Regions from separate parts of the Halobacillus trueperi genome, predicted to be linked through region 2. Evidence: predicted binding sites of a transcription regulator. Region 2 holds the regulator's gene; the other holds the start of a gene.
What was found. Region 2 encodes NrdR, which represses ribonucleotide reductase genes. Its sites were predicted from a motif close to AACACNATATATNGTGTT; they were not measured.

Region 1: DYE48_RS03495 (vitamin B12-dependent ribonucleotide reductase) is a predicted target of NrdR. The motif match lies at 1,454-1,471, and genes of this name have one in related genera.

Annotation. Positions count from the first base shown of each region.
Region 1 covers NZ_QUAE01000002.1:173,493-181,669, reverse strand. Annotated here, with positions in the region: gene gcvPB (aminomethyl-transferring glycine dehydrogenase subunit GcvPB) at 1-631, shown strand, start outside; gene DYE48_RS03500 (rhodanese-like domain-containing protein) at 827-1,207, opposite strand; gene DYE48_RS03495 (vitamin B12-dependent ribonucleotide reductase) at 1,579-4,152, shown strand; gene mntR (transcriptional regulator MntR) at 4,387-4,818, shown strand; gene DYE48_RS03485 (patatin-like phospholipase family protein) at 5,115-6,002, shown strand; gene DYE48_RS03480 (SA1362 family protein) at 6,034-6,441, opposite strand; gene DYE48_RS03475 (YqhR family membrane protein) at 6,788-7,303, shown strand; gene aroQ (type II 3-dehydroquinate dehydratase) at 7,349-7,810, shown strand; gene DYE48_RS03465 (M24 family metallopeptidase) at 7,807-8,177, shown strand, end outside.
Region 2 covers NZ_QUAE01000012.1:82,426-90,602, forward strand. Annotated here, with positions in the region: gene DYE48_RS14310 (glyceraldehyde-3-phosphate dehydrogenase) at 1-243, shown strand, start outside; gene speD (adenosylmethionine decarboxylase) at 490-867, shown strand; gene DYE48_RS14325 (cytosolic protein) at 1,636-2,010, shown strand; gene nrdR (transcriptional regulator NrdR) at 2,049-2,513, shown strand; gene DYE48_RS14335 (replication initiation and membrane attachment family protein) at 2,647-4,014, shown strand; gene dnaI (primosomal protein DnaI) at 4,029-4,961, shown strand; gene ytxC (sporulation protein YtxC) at 5,140-5,958, shown strand; gene thrS (threonine--tRNA ligase) at 6,287-8,177, shown strand, end outside.

The DNA.
Region 1 (8,177 bases), on a different contig from region 2:
TCACGGAGGCGGAGGCCCAGGGTCAGGCCCTGTCGGCGTAACCGCAGAATTCGCTGAATACTTACCAGCACCGATTTTGACGAAGGAAAATGATCTGTATGTGTTTGATTATGACCGCCCACAATCCATTGGGAGAGTGAAGCCTTACTATGGGAACTTCGGAATTAACGTCCGTGCCTATACGTACATCCGTACGATGGGACCAGAAGGCTTGAAAAAAGTGAGCGAATACGCCGTTATCAATGCGAATTACATGATGCGACGTCTTCAAGAGGAATTTGATCTTCCATTCGACCGTCATTGTAAACACGAATTCATTTTGTCAGGAAAACGTCAGAAAAAACTTGGGGTCCGCACATTGGATATGGCGAAGCGTCTCCTTGACTTCGGCTATCATCCGCCGACCATTTATTTCCCGATTAATGTGGAAGAGGCCCTCATGATCGAGCCGACGGAAACGGAATCAAAAGAAACGCTGGACGACTTCATTGATCGTATGATTCAAATCGCACAAGAAGCTAAGAATGACCCTGAAATAGTCCAAGAGGCTCCTCATACAACGATTGTGAGTCGTATGGACGAAACGCAAGCAGCACGTAAACCTGTATTAAGATACCAAAAAGAGCTATAACAAAAACCCGGAGTCCATCTACATATGGACTCCGGGTTTTATCTCTTAAACAATATGGCAGGATTGTGGAAGAATTGATTTCGAGACTTTTGTGGGAGTTTAGGGGCTCCGGGAAAAGGTTCGCTTTCCGTGGGGAGCGATAGTTTAATGGGAAGAAAAAATAAAATCCCGGTTCTTAGGGAACCGGGAGGGTGATTACTTTTTCGCTTTGATTTTGCCATTCCACTTTTTGAATCCACCTTCAAGCATATTGAGGTCTTCATATCCTTGTTTGTGGAGCATCATTGCGGCACGTGCAGAACGGGCACCGCTTTGGCAGTATAGATAAACAGGTTTGTCTTTACGGATTTCAATAAGGCGGTTTTTCATTTGAGATAAAGGAATATTTCTTGCTCCCAAGATGTGGCCGCCATCAAATTCCTTCGGTTCACGAACATCAATCAACTGGGCTTTTCTGTAGCCTTCGCGGAACTTGTCTTCTGGTAATGTGGTCATGATTTTTCTTGCTTTGAAGAATCTATACAAACCGAAAGCGATAACCAATAGGACCGCTGCGATTAAGATCCATAAATCCATCTTTCCATCCCCCTCATTTCTCTATTCCTCTATCTATTATAGGAGGGAATGAGGAGTATTTCAAAAAAATTTTTACGAAACTTGAGTGAAAGTGTTATTTTGTCGAGGATTGTAGATGGTAGTTGTATGCAAATGATGAAAAAGCTGAAAGAAACAACAGAGAGCTGGTTTTTCTTTTAATCTCTGGGTCATACGTTTAATATCTCAAGATTTTTTGATTGACAAGTTTCTACACATTCGTTCAACAGCACAATATATGGTGACTGAAAATTACCACAACACAATATATTGATTATCTTTTTGTAGATGTGGTATGTTACTTATATCAAATGAAAATTATTTAGTTTTTAGTTTAAAGGGAGAGATGCAAAATGCAGACGACCACCTCCATAGATGTACACACGAAAATTGATGTGGAGCGCCTTAATGCTGATATCAGGCAATTTCCACAGGTCCATGAGATAACTGAATCCATGACGATTACGCACAAAGGTGTTTCAAGACTAGTGATGCTTGATAGGTATGCGTTTAAAGATACAGAAAAGTTAACTCTTGCAGAGGGAGATTTCGTTGTTCTTACAGTTAAGGACGATCCGAAGTTTCCTGCTCGGGGATTTGGGTTTATTCATTCCATTGATTGGCAGTCCCACCAGGCGATTGTGAGAGTGGAAGATGAATTTGTAAATGTTCTCGAGCATGAAGAAGAACGAAAGACAGGATTGATCAAACGTAATCTTGATACAATCGATAAACCTCTGGAAGTCTATTACGAACAGATTGCACTTCGTAATGCGTCCGGGCTCTCAGAAGTAGAAACAGATCCAGAAAAGAAACAACAAAGCTTTAACGATTTTTATGAAGAATTATCAGGGTTGAATTTCATTCCAGCTGGACGTGTTTTGTACGGCGCAGGTTCACAAACCGACGTAACGTATTTTAATTGTTATGTGATGCCATACATTCAAGACTCCCGTGAAGGAATATCGGATCACCGTAAGCAAGTGATGGAGATCATGTCCCGTGGAGGTGGAGTTGGAACAAACGGCTCGACGCTACGTCCTCGGAACACGCTGGCTAGAGGAGTGAATGGTAAATCTTCAGGTTCGGTTTCCTGGCTCGATGATATAGCGAAGCTTACACACCTAGTGGAACAAGGCGGTTCAAGACGCGGGGCGCAAATGATCATGTTAGCTGACTGGCATCCCGACATCCTGGAGTTTATTATTTCTAAGATGCAAAATACAAGAATTCTCCGTTTCCTCATTGAGAACACCGAGGATGAGTCGATCAAGCAGTTGGCTAAAGATAAATTGAAGTTTACGCCTCTCACTGAAACTGAGAAAGACTTGTACCAGAGTGTGGTCAATTATAAGCACATTCAAGGACAAGGAGGATTTACGGACCAGAGCATTCAAGAAGCTGAAGAGAAGCTTTATTTGGGTGGAAATTATACTGTTCATAATTCTGAATTCCTGACAGGAGCCAACATCTCTGTTTGTATCACGAATGAGTTCATGGAAGCAGTGGAAAATGACGCGGATTATGACCTTCGCTTCCCGGATGTTGAAAATTATACAGCGGAAGAAATGGAAATCTACAATGAAGAATGGCATCAAAGTGGTGATGTTCGTGAATGGGAAGCGCGCGGATTCGGTGTGCGCACGTATCGTAAAGTAAAAGCGAGCGAACTATGGAACCTCATCAATATTTGCGCTACGTATTCGGCTGAGCCGGGTATATTCTTTATTGATAATGCCAATGAAAAAACAAATGCAACTGCATATGGGCAGAAGGTAGTCGCTACGAATCCTTGCGGGGAACAGCCGCTTGCCCCTTATTCTGTTTGTAATCTGGCGGCGGTCAACCTGGCAAATGTTGCAGATAAAGAGAGTAAGCAGGTCGACTTTGAAAAGCTAAAGAAAACGGTTCGTCGTGGTGTCCGCATGCAGGACAATGTAATTGATGCAACCCCTTATTTCCTGGAAGAAAATAAAGTACAGGCCTTGGGAGAACGAAGAATTGGACTTGGTGTTATGGGGCTGCATGACTTGTTGATTTATTGTGAAACCACTTATGGATCAGAAGAAGGAAATCAACTGGTCGATGAAATCTTTGAAGCCATCGCGACCACGGCCTATCGTGAATCCATTGAACTTGCGAAAGAAAAAGGAAGCTTTCCGTTCTTAACAGGAAAAACGGATGCAGAGACGAAAGAGCTGCGCGAACGTTTTATTCAAACCGGTTATATGAAGGAAATGCCAGAAGATATACGCCAAGATGTGCTTGCGTATGGAATTAGAAACTCCCATCTCTTAACCGTTGCACCTACAGGAAGTACAGGCACAATGGTTGGCGTAAGTACAGGACTAGAGCCTTACTTTTCATTCTCCTATTACCGAAGCGGACGGTTGGGTAAATTTATCGAGGTGAAAGCAGATATTCTTCAGGAATATTTGGATGCTCATCCGGAACAAGATCCAAATGAGCTCCCAGATTGGTTCATCACTGCAATGACAATGAGTCCGGAAGCCCACGCAGATACACAATGCATTATACAGCGCTGGGTGGATAGCAGTATATCTAAGACTGTCAACGCTCCGAAAGGGTACACAGTCGAAGAAGTGGAAAGAGTATACCAACGACTATATCGTGGAGGTGCCAAAGGTGGTACGGTGTATGTCGATGGAAGTAGAGATAGTCAAGTATTATCTTTGAAAGCAGAAGAAAACGACTTCGAGGGAGAACAGACGGAACTGTTCGAAGATGAAGACAAAAAACCACACGTTGTTCTTATGGATACTATCCATGAACTCGACAAGACTAACGTGACGATCGGATCTGAAGTAGGAGATACGTGTCCAGTTTGTCGCCAGGGAACGGTTGAAGATATTGGTGGTTGTAATACTTGTACGAATTGTAACGCCCAACTGAAGTGTGGATTGTAAAGAAAACAACCGGCCGTTTTTAACGGCCGGTTAATTTTTTTCCATATGCTTCATCAACTCTTGCTCTATCCATAAGTTTGTTCGTGTTCGAGAGACAAAAAACACATGAGCACAGGCCTTGCTTGTCACCGTTAGGAATCTGGTGTATCATTTGGATGTGGAAACATATGCTATAAAAACCGTCCTTCATACAGTTCAGGGCGTGTACATAAGACAGGGTATTGGGGGTTCAACATGCCGACACCTAGCATGGAAGATTATATTGAACAAATATATATTTTGATTGAAGATAAAGGATATGCACGAGTTTCTGATATTGCTGAAAATCTGCAGGTGCATCCATCATCCGTTACGAAGATGGTTCAAAAACTTGATCGAGACCAATACTTGAACTATGAAAAATACCGAGGATTGATTTTAACACCAAAAGGAAAAAAAGTCGGAAAGCGTCTCGTTTATCGGCACGAGTTATTAGAGCAGTTTTTAGAGATTATCGGGGTCGACCAGGAGAACATTTACGATGATGTTGAAGGAATTGAACACCACATGAGTTGGAATTCCATCGACCGCATCGGTGATCTCGTTCAATATTTTGATGAGAAACCAGACCGTGTAGATTCGTTAAGAGAAGTACAAAAAAAGAATGAAGAACAGAATGATGAATAGAAAAAACGCATGGAATTCCATGCGTTTTTTTTGCTGATGGACTTCTTTACCCATAGGATAGGTCAGTCATCTTGTAGGATTAATTGCGAAATGTTTATGGTTCTTCAGGGACGTGTGGGGGGATCGCTTTTCGGCAACCATTCCCCGCTCGAAAGTCTCGAAACTGAAAAGGAGGTACTAAGTGTCAGAGAAAGACAGGGTTTAACAGCATAAATGTCCTTCCATTTGGATTCGTTTGCTTTCGTTCTAATTTGCCAAACCCGGGTTTATAATGTAGTAAAGTGGGGTGAAGCAGGATGAAAGTGGACGGAGTTTTTTCCGGTGGCGGTGTGAAGGCCCTTGCTTTCATTGGTGCTCTTGAAGAACTAGAAGAGCAAGGATACACATTCAAACGAATGGCTGGAACATCCGCTGGTGCCATTTTAGCGAGTTTGACAGCTGCCGGCTACACAGCTAAAGAACTGAAGGAAAGACTCAATAATCTTTCGTTTCTTAGTCTAGTAGACGTTCCATTGACGGATCGCCTGTTTCCATTTATGAAATGGCTTCTTTTGTATTACCGTATGGGGCTGTATAAAGGGAATCAGTTGGAAAATGTGTTGGAGGAGTGGCTTAATGAAAAAGGTGTTCGAACTTTTGCGGACTTACCGCCTGGGTCATTAAAGGTGATCTGTTCTGATTTGACGCTAGGGCGAATTGTCGTCATCCCTGATGATTTAAAGAAAGTTTACGGCATTGATCCGGCTACTTTCTCTGTAGCAAAAGCAGTAAGGATGAGCTCAGGACTCCCGTACTTTTTCATTCCAGTAAAAATCCATGGGAAACGCGGAAGGTCTATTATTGTAGATGGTGGCGTATTGAGTAATTTCCCTCTGTGGATTTGGGAAAAGCAGGACGGATGCCGTACCAGGCCTGTAATTGGAATGAAGTTAAGTGATGAACCAGATAAACTACCTGAACAGAAGATCAAAAATGCGATTCAAATGTTCCACGCACTTTTTAAAACGATGCAGCAAGCTCATGATGCAAGGTACATTTCCAAGGCTTTGAGTAAGGATATTATCTTCATTCCGGTCAGTGGAGTGGAAACGACGGATTTTGATATGAGTAAAGAAGAAAAAGAGACTTTGATGGAATTAGGTCGTGAACATGCGAGCAAATTTTTACGAAGGTGGAGCAGATGATACGAAAATATGAAATAAAAAAATCGAGCCATTAAAAGGTGGCTCGATTTTTTCCTTTGCTTTTATTTCCTTCAATAACACGAAGCTGAGGCGCATTCGAACGTTTTCGGTTTTTTCTACCTAACGAAGAGGCCTTGGTCTGTGCTTTGGCTACAGGACTTTTCTTAATTGCAGGAGTTGGTTGCTTGTATTTCTGTTTGGATTGCTTCACCGCTTGCTTGTATTTTTTCATTTCATTTCGGTTTCCACCTGCTGCTCCTCCAAAACCGCGTTTGCGGAGGAAGAAGAAGTAGATGGCTCCATAAATGAGAGCGGCGATTCCGATCATCATGACGATCGAAGTGAGAAAGCCAGTCGTGTTCGTAAACAGCTGAATGCCAACAAAGAAGATGGCTAAACCGATCAATGTGTAAATGATAGGAGTCATCCAATTACGCATGATATTTTCCTCCCTTCTCGTAGTGGTCGACTATGAATATCTGGTTATTGAACTATACCCTTATTTCAACACTATTCATCATCAGATGCGGCGGATTGTAGGCTGTTATGTGCTATTTAAGATTGTTTCCTTTATAGAATAAAATATGCAGGCCCATCATTATTTTTGAATGGTGAAAGAGTACCTTTTAGTAAACTCTTTCCTTCAAAAGGGCTTTTTAAACAATAGAATAATAAAATTGGTTGGACTTTTATTTTACCTCAAATCTTTATGAATCACTAGCCCAACAATTGAAAAGAGCATGAAAAAATTGGGGTTGGTTAAAATGAGAATAGAGGTGATGAAGATGGCTGAAAAACAAAAAGACCAAAGACAACAAGAGCCACAGCAAAGTGTCATAGCAAAAGCATTAGTCACAGGTTTTACTGCCGGGATTTTATGGAGTGGTTTAGGGGCATTCGCTTATTATTTCAATTTCACAGAGGTGTCTCCTGCATCCTTCATTTTCCGTTCATTTTGGCAGACGGATTGGACCGGAACATGGCTTGCTGAAGTGTTAGCTGTGCTCATTGTTGGTATTTTATCATTGGGAACGGCTCTCATTTACTACCTTCTCTTGAAAAAAAGGAATGGCATGTGGCCAGGGGCCTTTTATGGAATAGGGCTATGGGCAATCGTTTATTTTCTATTGACCCCGATTTTTCCGGCAATTCCAACCTTTATGGAATTGAATAGTGATACATGGGTTACAACAGGCTGTTTATTTATTTTATACGGGGTTTTTATCGGGTATTCCATTTCCTATGAATACAGAGAGTTCAATGAGACAGTGAATTCTTATTCAAATAAAGGGAGAGTATGATAAACTTAAAGTGTATGACAATTTTGGAAATGGTGGGATTGGTGAATGGGGAAGAAGCGGCTGTTTTTAATCAATGGGCCGAATTTGAATAGGTTAGGCAAGAGGGAGCCGGATACGTACGGAAAAAAGTCTCTTGATGATGTTGTGACATTGGTGGAGCAAGCGGCCGCCGATTATGGGTATGAAGTCACATCTTTTCAATCCAATCATGAGGGAGATCTCGTAGACTGGATTCAGCGGGCTGAAGAAGAAGCTGAGGGTATCATCATTAACCCCGCAGCTTATACACACACGAGCATCGCTTTACGGGATGCCATCAGTGCAATCTCAAAACCTGTGGTAGAGATCCATATTTCAAATGTCCATGAACGGGAATCTTTCCGCCACATCTCGATGTTAGCGCCGGTATGCTCAGGACAAGTGGTCGGATTTGGAATCGATGGCTACCGATTAGCAGCTTTGGGGATGATCCAAAAGATAGAAAGTGAAGGGAGAAATCATTCGTGAGTAAACTTTCAAATTTAAGAAAAGCGATTGCTTCAAATGAATTAGACGGTCTTTTAATTATGAGTCCGAAAAACAGAAGGTATATATCAGGTTTTGCCGGTTCTTCCGGAGCTCTTATAGTGACGAGGGATGACGCTGTTTTAATTACAGATTTCCGTTATACAGAACAAGCGGCAGAGCAAGCGAAAGAGTTTGAAATCCTCGAACATAAAACGCCTATGCCGAAAACGGTAGCTGAAAAAGTTAAAGAATTAGGGTTGAAACGAATAGGGTTTGAAAAAGATCATGTCACCTACACCCTTTTTGAACAATATGACGAAGCTTTAGAAGCAGAACTTGTCCCTACATCAGGCCTTGTGGAAAAATT
Region 2 (8,177 bases):
ATGGCTGAGGGTGGAATGAAAGGAATATTGGAATACAGTGAAGAGCCACTCGTTTCCATCGATTACACGACTTCCTCATCCTCAGCGATCATAGATGGGTTGTCTACACAAGTCATTGATGACCGTAAAGTAAAAGTACTGGCATGGTATGATAATGAGTGGGGATATTCCTGCCGTGTGGTAGACCTTGCTAAGTATGTCGGTAACATGATGAAACAAGAAAAAGAGGCCCGAGTGTCATAAACAACTCGAATCCTGTTGTATCTGAGTCCCCAGGGGGCGGCAAGAAGTGTTGTCCAAAAGCCAGTAAAATATTTCTTGCAAATTAGGGGTAAACCATATATACTTTCTCTTGAACTTCTGAATTTCATATAAATTCATGTCTACTCAAAGGGTTAGGACCTCTCAGGACTAACTTTCCCCCGTGGTAGTTCATGGCTGTTATTTCAGAGGTATTGAAGAGTGAATGTACAAAGGGGGATCCTTAATATGGATACAATGGGAAGACACGTAATTGCTGAATTATGGAATTGTAATGAAGAAAAATTGAACGATATGTCGTATATAGAACAAGTCTTTGTAGATGCTGCTCTTAAAGCTGGTGCGGAAGTACGAGAAGTCGCGTTTCATAAATTCGCCCCCCACGGAGTTAGTGGAGTGGTCATCATTTCTGAATCGCACTTGACGATTCATAGTTTTCCAGAACATGGCTATGCAAGTATTGATGTTTATACATGCGGAGATCGCATTGATCCTAATGTCGCCGCTCAGTACATCGTTGATGCACTAGAAGCGGGGAAAAATGAAACGGTAGAAGTACCAAGAGGAATGGGACCTGTAGAAGTACAGCAGTCTCGCGCTCTATAATAGGAAGAAGCCACGCAACTCCAAACGCGTGGCTTCTTTTTCATTATAAAACTCAAAGCCCATTTTTTCTTAATTACTCAGTTATTAAAGTAAATGGCAGTATTCTTGAAGATTCGATTTCGAGACTTTTGTTGAGTGGATGGGGGCTGCGGGGGATGGCTCGCTTTCCGCGGGAGCGCGATGAGCCTCCTCGGACTGCGTCCTGCGGGGTCTCACCTAGCACTCTTTTCCCGCAGGAGTCTCCCCATTCCCCTCCGCCCCTTTGCCATGGAAGGTTCTCGAAACCACTTCTGGAAAATCAGCTTGTATGATTGAGGGAAAGGGATAATATAAACCTCTCCACAGCGGGCATTCAGAACGTAAAAGCTTGATCCAGAGCGCTTTATGCCTACTTAGGTGAGAAGAGTGGGAGACACTTCCTCTCGGTATAGGGGTTCGTATCTCCCTTACATCGAATGGGGTGGTTGGGAAGCTGCGAGACTCCCGTGGGAGAAAGGAGATAGGCGAGATCCCGCAGGACGTAGTCCGAGGAAGCTCGCCACTCCCCCACAGGAAAGCGAGTAGCTTCCCAACCACCCCTGACTCCCATTTTGGCAAACGAAGCCCGGAAATATCTCGAAATTGAGTCTTCCACAATCGGGATCTTATGCGGAATATTGGACTGGGGGGGATTAGGGACCCATTGGTTTCAATAATCATTTCTTATTTTCCTAAGTCATGTTAATATAAAGGGAGATAATGTCGAATGAAATTGAAGGGGTTAGGTAAGTGAAAGCATTTATTTCCAGGTATTTCAGCAAACATTCAGAAACGAGTGAAGAGCATAAGGATTCTGCGCTTGTCACACACTATTATAAAGCAAAACATGATGATCTCTTCCGCGCTGTGGAAGGACTTTTTTCGTCACCTTCAGAAATTGTAGCAAGTTCTAAGGAACGTGGAGAACTGACCGTCAAATATAAAGGCAATAGACGCGCGTTTATAGTGGCGACGATCATCATGGTCCGTCCTTTTCGAACAGCCGTTGACTTTTCTGTCACAACGGACTCAGGAGGACCTGTTGATTTTGGGTACAGCCGGAATCTAATCGTTCAGCTTTATCAAAAATTGGACAGTCAGTTCACAACGGTGGATCCTTCCTGAATACTGCCGAAAAGAAGATGATGTGGAGTTGATCATACGTGAAGTGCCCGAATTGCCACTATAAAAGTACAAAAGTCCTTGATTCCAGGCCAATCGAAGAAGGACAGGCGATCAGACGACGTAGAGAGTGCGAACAATGCCAATTCAGGTTCACAACTTTTGAACGGATAGAAGAAGTTCCGCTGATCGTTGTGAAAAAAGAAGGCACAAGAGAAGAGTTCAGCCGTGAAAAATTGATGCGTGGACTGATTCGAGCTTGTGAAAAGAGACCGGTGGCCGTGGAGGAACTGGAACGAGTGACCATGGATATCGAGAAGGAATTAAGAAATCGTGGCGTTTCTGAAGTCATGAGTGAAGATATCGGTGAAATGGTGATGGAGCGTCTGTCTGACATTGATGAAGTTGCTTATGTTCGTTTTGCTTCTGTATATCGACAGTTCAAGGACATCAATGTTTTCATCGACGAATTAAAGGAATTAATTAAACATGAAGACAATGAATGAGCCTGTTCCGGCTCATTTTCTTTTTCTAGGATTACAGTTTTAGGGGCCATTTTTGTTTGAGATATGAAAAGAATCTTGGTTTCCTGTTTGAAATAGAATGAATAAGCTTTAACGATTGAAGGAGGTGGAGGCGGTGAGTTACTCTATTGGCAAACTTCTCCCTGTAGACGGTTTTAAAATTATTCGTAATGGAGAGTTGCCTCGAAGTTTTCATCGTTCCTTGTCACATTTATACCAGCCGATTGTAGGGAGGTTGGCGGTCTCGCTTTATCATGTCCTTATATCAGAATCGGATATGGTTGAAGGGGATCAGGTACAGTCTCACCATACATTGATGTCTTACCTTTCTGCCCCTTTGGACAAAATTTATGAGGCGAGGGGGAAACTGGAGGCTATCGGACTATTACGGACGTTCCGCTCAATTGAGGAAGATCAACAGGCGGTATATCTTTACTCTGTGCGCCCTCCTTTTTCTCCTGAAGAGTTCTTTCTTGATGATATGCTCTCTTTGCTGCTGCATTATGAGTTGGGTAAGGAAAAGTATGAGCGCTTACAAAGCCGTTTGTTGAACGCCAGACAAACGCTTGATGGTTTTACTGAAATTACCGCGACTTTTGATGAAGTCTTCCATAACAAAATGATTGAAACTGTCCAAAGAGAAACTGAAACCATTGCAAAGCAGCAGAATCATCAACCAGAATCCAGAGGGCCGGTAGCATCCATGGATCGAGTGGACTTTCACTGGCTGAACCATGCATTAAAAAAGCGAATGTATCCATCAGAACAAATATTAAATGGGCGCAACAAGAAGTTGATTGTTCAATTGGCGACGTTGTATGATCTTTCAAACACTGAGCTGGAAAAAGCGGTCACCTGGGCCATTGATGAAAATCATTACTTAGTGGAAGAAGAGTTGAAGGCAGCTTGTCATGATTTTATGAAGGAACAAAAGAATGACAGACAGAGAGATTCAGCTCTAGATCGCAGAGAGAAAATGAAAGTGGAAAACACGTCAACAAATGGGACAAAAGAGGATCAGTTCATTCAAATGCTTGAGGAAATCTCTCCTAGGGAATTGCTTGAAGATGTATCCAATGGTAACCGTGCGTCTGAACAAGATTTGAAAATGATTCGTGACGTGATGACAGAACAAGGAATTGAACCAGGGGTCATGAATGTACTCGTGCATTACGTCCTATTAAAAACCGATATGAAATTGTCGAAGCCTTACCTTGAGAAAATCGCAAGTCACTGGGCGAGAAAAAATGTAACGACCGTGAGACAAGCGATGAACCTCGCCAAGGCCGAGCATCAGAAATACCAGCAATGGGGAAAACAGAAGTCTCAAAAGCGTAAAAACCAAAAAGAAGAAGTCATCCCAGCCTGGTTCAAACAACAAGAGGCTCCTCAGCACGAGAAACATGAAAAGCAAGAAGGATCACAAGTTAATACGGATGATATAGCGGCAAGGATAAAAAGATTGACGAACAAAGGTAATTAAAAGGGGGGATAACAATGGAACCTATTCAACAATCATTAAATAAATGGATGCGTAACAACGAGCAGTTTCAAAAACGAATGAACCATATGAAAGCAGAAGTTATGGAAGCCTCGGAAGTTAAAAAGTTGATGCAGGAGCATGAAGAGTTAACGGAAGAAGCGATAGAGAAACAGTTGATTAAACTCTATGAATACCGTACTCAGTCAAAAAACTGTGAGAAATGCCCAACACGTGAAGAGTGTATCAATATCCTTCCCGGTTACGTTCCAAGAGTAGAAGTGGAAGGTTCTGATGTGAAGTTGATTTATGATAAATGTCGCCGTCAACGGAAACATGAACAGCAGGAAGAGCAAAAATCTTTAGTGAGAAGTCTCCATATGCCACGTGAAATCCTTGAGGCTTCATTAGAACGAATGGATCTTCAAGACCCGGATCGGGGAGCTGCCGTGGAACGAACTGTCCAATATATTGAAGGTCTTAATGATGAACTGCCAAGTAAGGGGTTGTACTTTCATGGCCCGTTTGGTGTGGGGAAAACTTATTTCCTGGGAGCTATCGCGAATGAACTAAGTTCAAAAAATATCCCTTCTATGGTCATCTATATGCCGGAATTTGTAAGAGAAATTAAAGCATCAATCAAAGACGATTCCATGAATGAAAAGATTGAAGCATTCAAAGAAATTCCTGTACTCATGCTTGATGATATAGGTGCAGAATCTCAATCTGCGTGGTTTAGAGATGAGGTACTCGGAAGTATTCTCCACTACCGAATGATGGAAAGACTTCCGGTTTTCTTCACTTCTAACTACAATTTGAACGAGTTGGAGAAAGTGTTGATGACGAGTAATCGCGGAGATGTAGAACAAGTAAAAGCAAAAAGAATTACAGAGCGGATCCGCCAACTGAGTGAAGGGGTCCACGTGAATGGGCGGAATAGACGAGGATAACGATTACAAAACGGAAGACAATAGCATGATTCCCTCTCTTGTCACATAAATATAACAGGGAACAGCCAACTTTATGTCATAGGTGCGTCATCTTTTAATGGCTGATTTTCAGGGCTGGCCCCTGAGGTCTTCCATTGAACATAGAAGTTGAGTGAAGTCGGGACGAGGGGGAATTTTGGTGTTTTGCATTCATTTTTCTAATCGTACGGAAGCGATCCTATTCTATAATGCGATTGTCTCGGAACAAAAACTTTGGATTTTCAAGGAACACAAAGACGGGTTTGATGTGAAGTTGATGAATGCTTCATTGAGTGGAGCGGCTTATGTTGAGGCGATTCGGGCCTTTTTACAAGTCATCCGGAAAAGGAAAATGCTCGGATGGATGGAAGGCGTTTTGAAACATCGGTACTATTATGAGGACGCACAAGAAGTTCAACGAATGCTTGAAATTGGACAAGACTTCGAAGATAAACCACCCGCGGGACTCCAGCTTCCACCGATTTACCACTATTTACGCGCTTTTATTCAGGATTATTTGATCGCCAGAAGTTATGTGGAATTTGATGAACTCAGTGCTGCTTGTTTGCAATCCGTCCATGAATCGCTTATTGAATACACAGGGAAAATCATTGATGAATATAAACAAGAAGAGTCCTATCAACTGTTGGTGGATTCATGGCGTCACCGTGTCCATCATAAAGACACAGGCGTGCAGTTGCTTCATCTGCTTGATGATGGTCGTTTAATCTACTACCATGATGAAGGAAACTCGATTAGTGAATCGGAAACAAGGTTGTACATGAAGCAATATCCGGATGATTGTATTGCTCATCTGCCGATTGAATGGCCGGTTACACCAGCTCTTGCTCATGCACCTGATGAGTTGATCATCTATTCGGATGAAACGGACCATTCAAACTTAGAGTTATTGATGAATATATTTGAAGAAAAAGCTTCATGGAGGCCTAAATCACAATTTCCATTCAAAATGGGTTGATTTCCTTTTCCTAAATGGATATAATAACGTACATATCTAAACAACGGCTTGGAAAAGGACACGAACATAAAGTGACGCAAGACCAGAGAGAGGAGCCATCGGCTGGAAGCTCCTTGTTGACGGCTTTAATGTTTACCACCTTGGAGCTCTGTCTGTGAACATGCGATTAGTAATAGACAGCGTCTGATCCGCGTTAAGGAGAATGAAGCCGCATCGTCTTACTTTGCGGGAATTTGGGTGGAACCACGAGTGATAACGCTCGTCCCTTAGCTTATATGCTGAGGGACGGGCGTTTTTTATATTTATTTTAGATAAAGGAGTGTTAAACATGTCGAATGCGATTCAAATCAAATTTCCAGACGGTAACATTAAGGAGTTTGAGAGAGGTACGACAGGTGAAGAAATCGCACAATCGATCTCCCCTGGCTTAAAAAAACAAGCCCTGGCGATCAAATTAGACGGCGAACCTTATGATTTAAGAAGACCGATTGAACAAGATGGTGGGATTGAAATCTTGACATATAAAAACCCAGAAGGTCTGGAAGTGGTCCGCCACTCTTCCGCTCATTTGATGGCGCAGGCGATTAAACGTCTATATGGCAATGTGAAGCTTGGTGTCGGTCCAGTGATCGAAAACGGATTTTATTATGATATCGACATGGAAGAGTCCCTTACACCTGAGGACCTTCCGAAGATCGAAAAAGAAATGCAGCGCATCGTCGATGAGAATTTAGAAATCGAACGCATCGAGCTTTCACGTGAAGAAGCGATTGAAAAGTATAAAGAGATCGGTGACGATTTGAAACTTGAGCTGATCGAAGCGATCCCTGAAGGGGAACAAGTGACAATTTATCAGCAGGGGGAATTTTTCGATCTTTGCCGCGGGGTTCATGTTCCGCAAACAAGTAAAATCAAAGTCTTCAAGCTGTTAAGCATTTCTGGTGCATACTGGCGTGGAGACAGCGATAATCAAATGCTGCAGCGTATTTATGGTACAGCTTTTGAAAAGAAAGCTCATCTTGATGAGTACCTGCAAATGCTTGAAGAAGCAAAAGAAAGAGATCATCGTAAGTTAGGAAAAGAACTCGACATTTTTACAGTCAATCAAAAGGTTGGGCAAGGGTTGCCGATGTGGCTTCCGAAAGGAGCTACAATTCGTCGTACAATTGAACGATACATTGTAGATACAGAGGAACGTCTTGGGTATGATCACGTTTACACACCTGTTCTTGGAAGTGTAGATTTGTATAAAACAAGTGGACACTGGGATCATTATCAGGATGACATGTTCCCAACAATGGAAATGGATAATGAAGACCTCGTCCTTCGCCCAATGAACTGTCCACACCATATGATGATTTACAAAAATCAATTGCACAGCTACCGTAATCTTCCCGTACGTATTGCCGAGCTCGGCATGATGCACCGCTACGAAATGTCCGGCGCACTTGCAGGATTGCAGCGTGTACGTGCGATGACATTGAATGACGCCCACATCTTCGCTCGTCCAGATCAATTGAAGGATGAATTCAAACGTGTGGTTCGTCTTGTGCAGGAAGTGTATCGTGACTTTGGGATCAATGATTACTACTTCCGCCTTTCTTATAGAGATCCTGAGGACAAAGAGAAGTATGTCGACAATGATGCGATGTGGGATAAAGCTCAGGCGATGTTGAAAGAAACAATGGAAGATATGGAGCTTGAGTATGTAGAAGCAGAAGGGGAAGCGGCCTTCTACGGTCCAAAACTCGATGTTCAAGTGAAGACAGCTCTTGGAAAAGATGAAACATTATCTACTGTTCAGCTCGACTTCCACCTGCCGGAGCGCTTCGATCTGACATACGTTGGAGAAGATGGAGAAGATCACCGTCCGGTTGTTATTCACCGTGGAGTGGTATCAACAATGGAACGCTTTGTTGCTTTTCTTATTGAAGAGTATAAAGGCGTATTCCCAACTTGGCTGGCTCCTGTCCAGGCGAAAATCATCCCTGTATCCGCAGATGTGCACCTTGATTATGCGAAGAAACTTGAAGATGAGTTGCGTGAAGCAGGCGTGCGTGTTGAAGTCGATGAGCGTAATGAAAAGATCGGTTACAAGATCCGTGAAGCTCAAATGCAAAAAATTCCGTTCCAGCTTGTGGTTGGTGACAAAGAAATCGAAGACAATGCTGTCAACGTCCGTCGTTACGGAGAACAAGATTCCGCAACAAAACCACTGG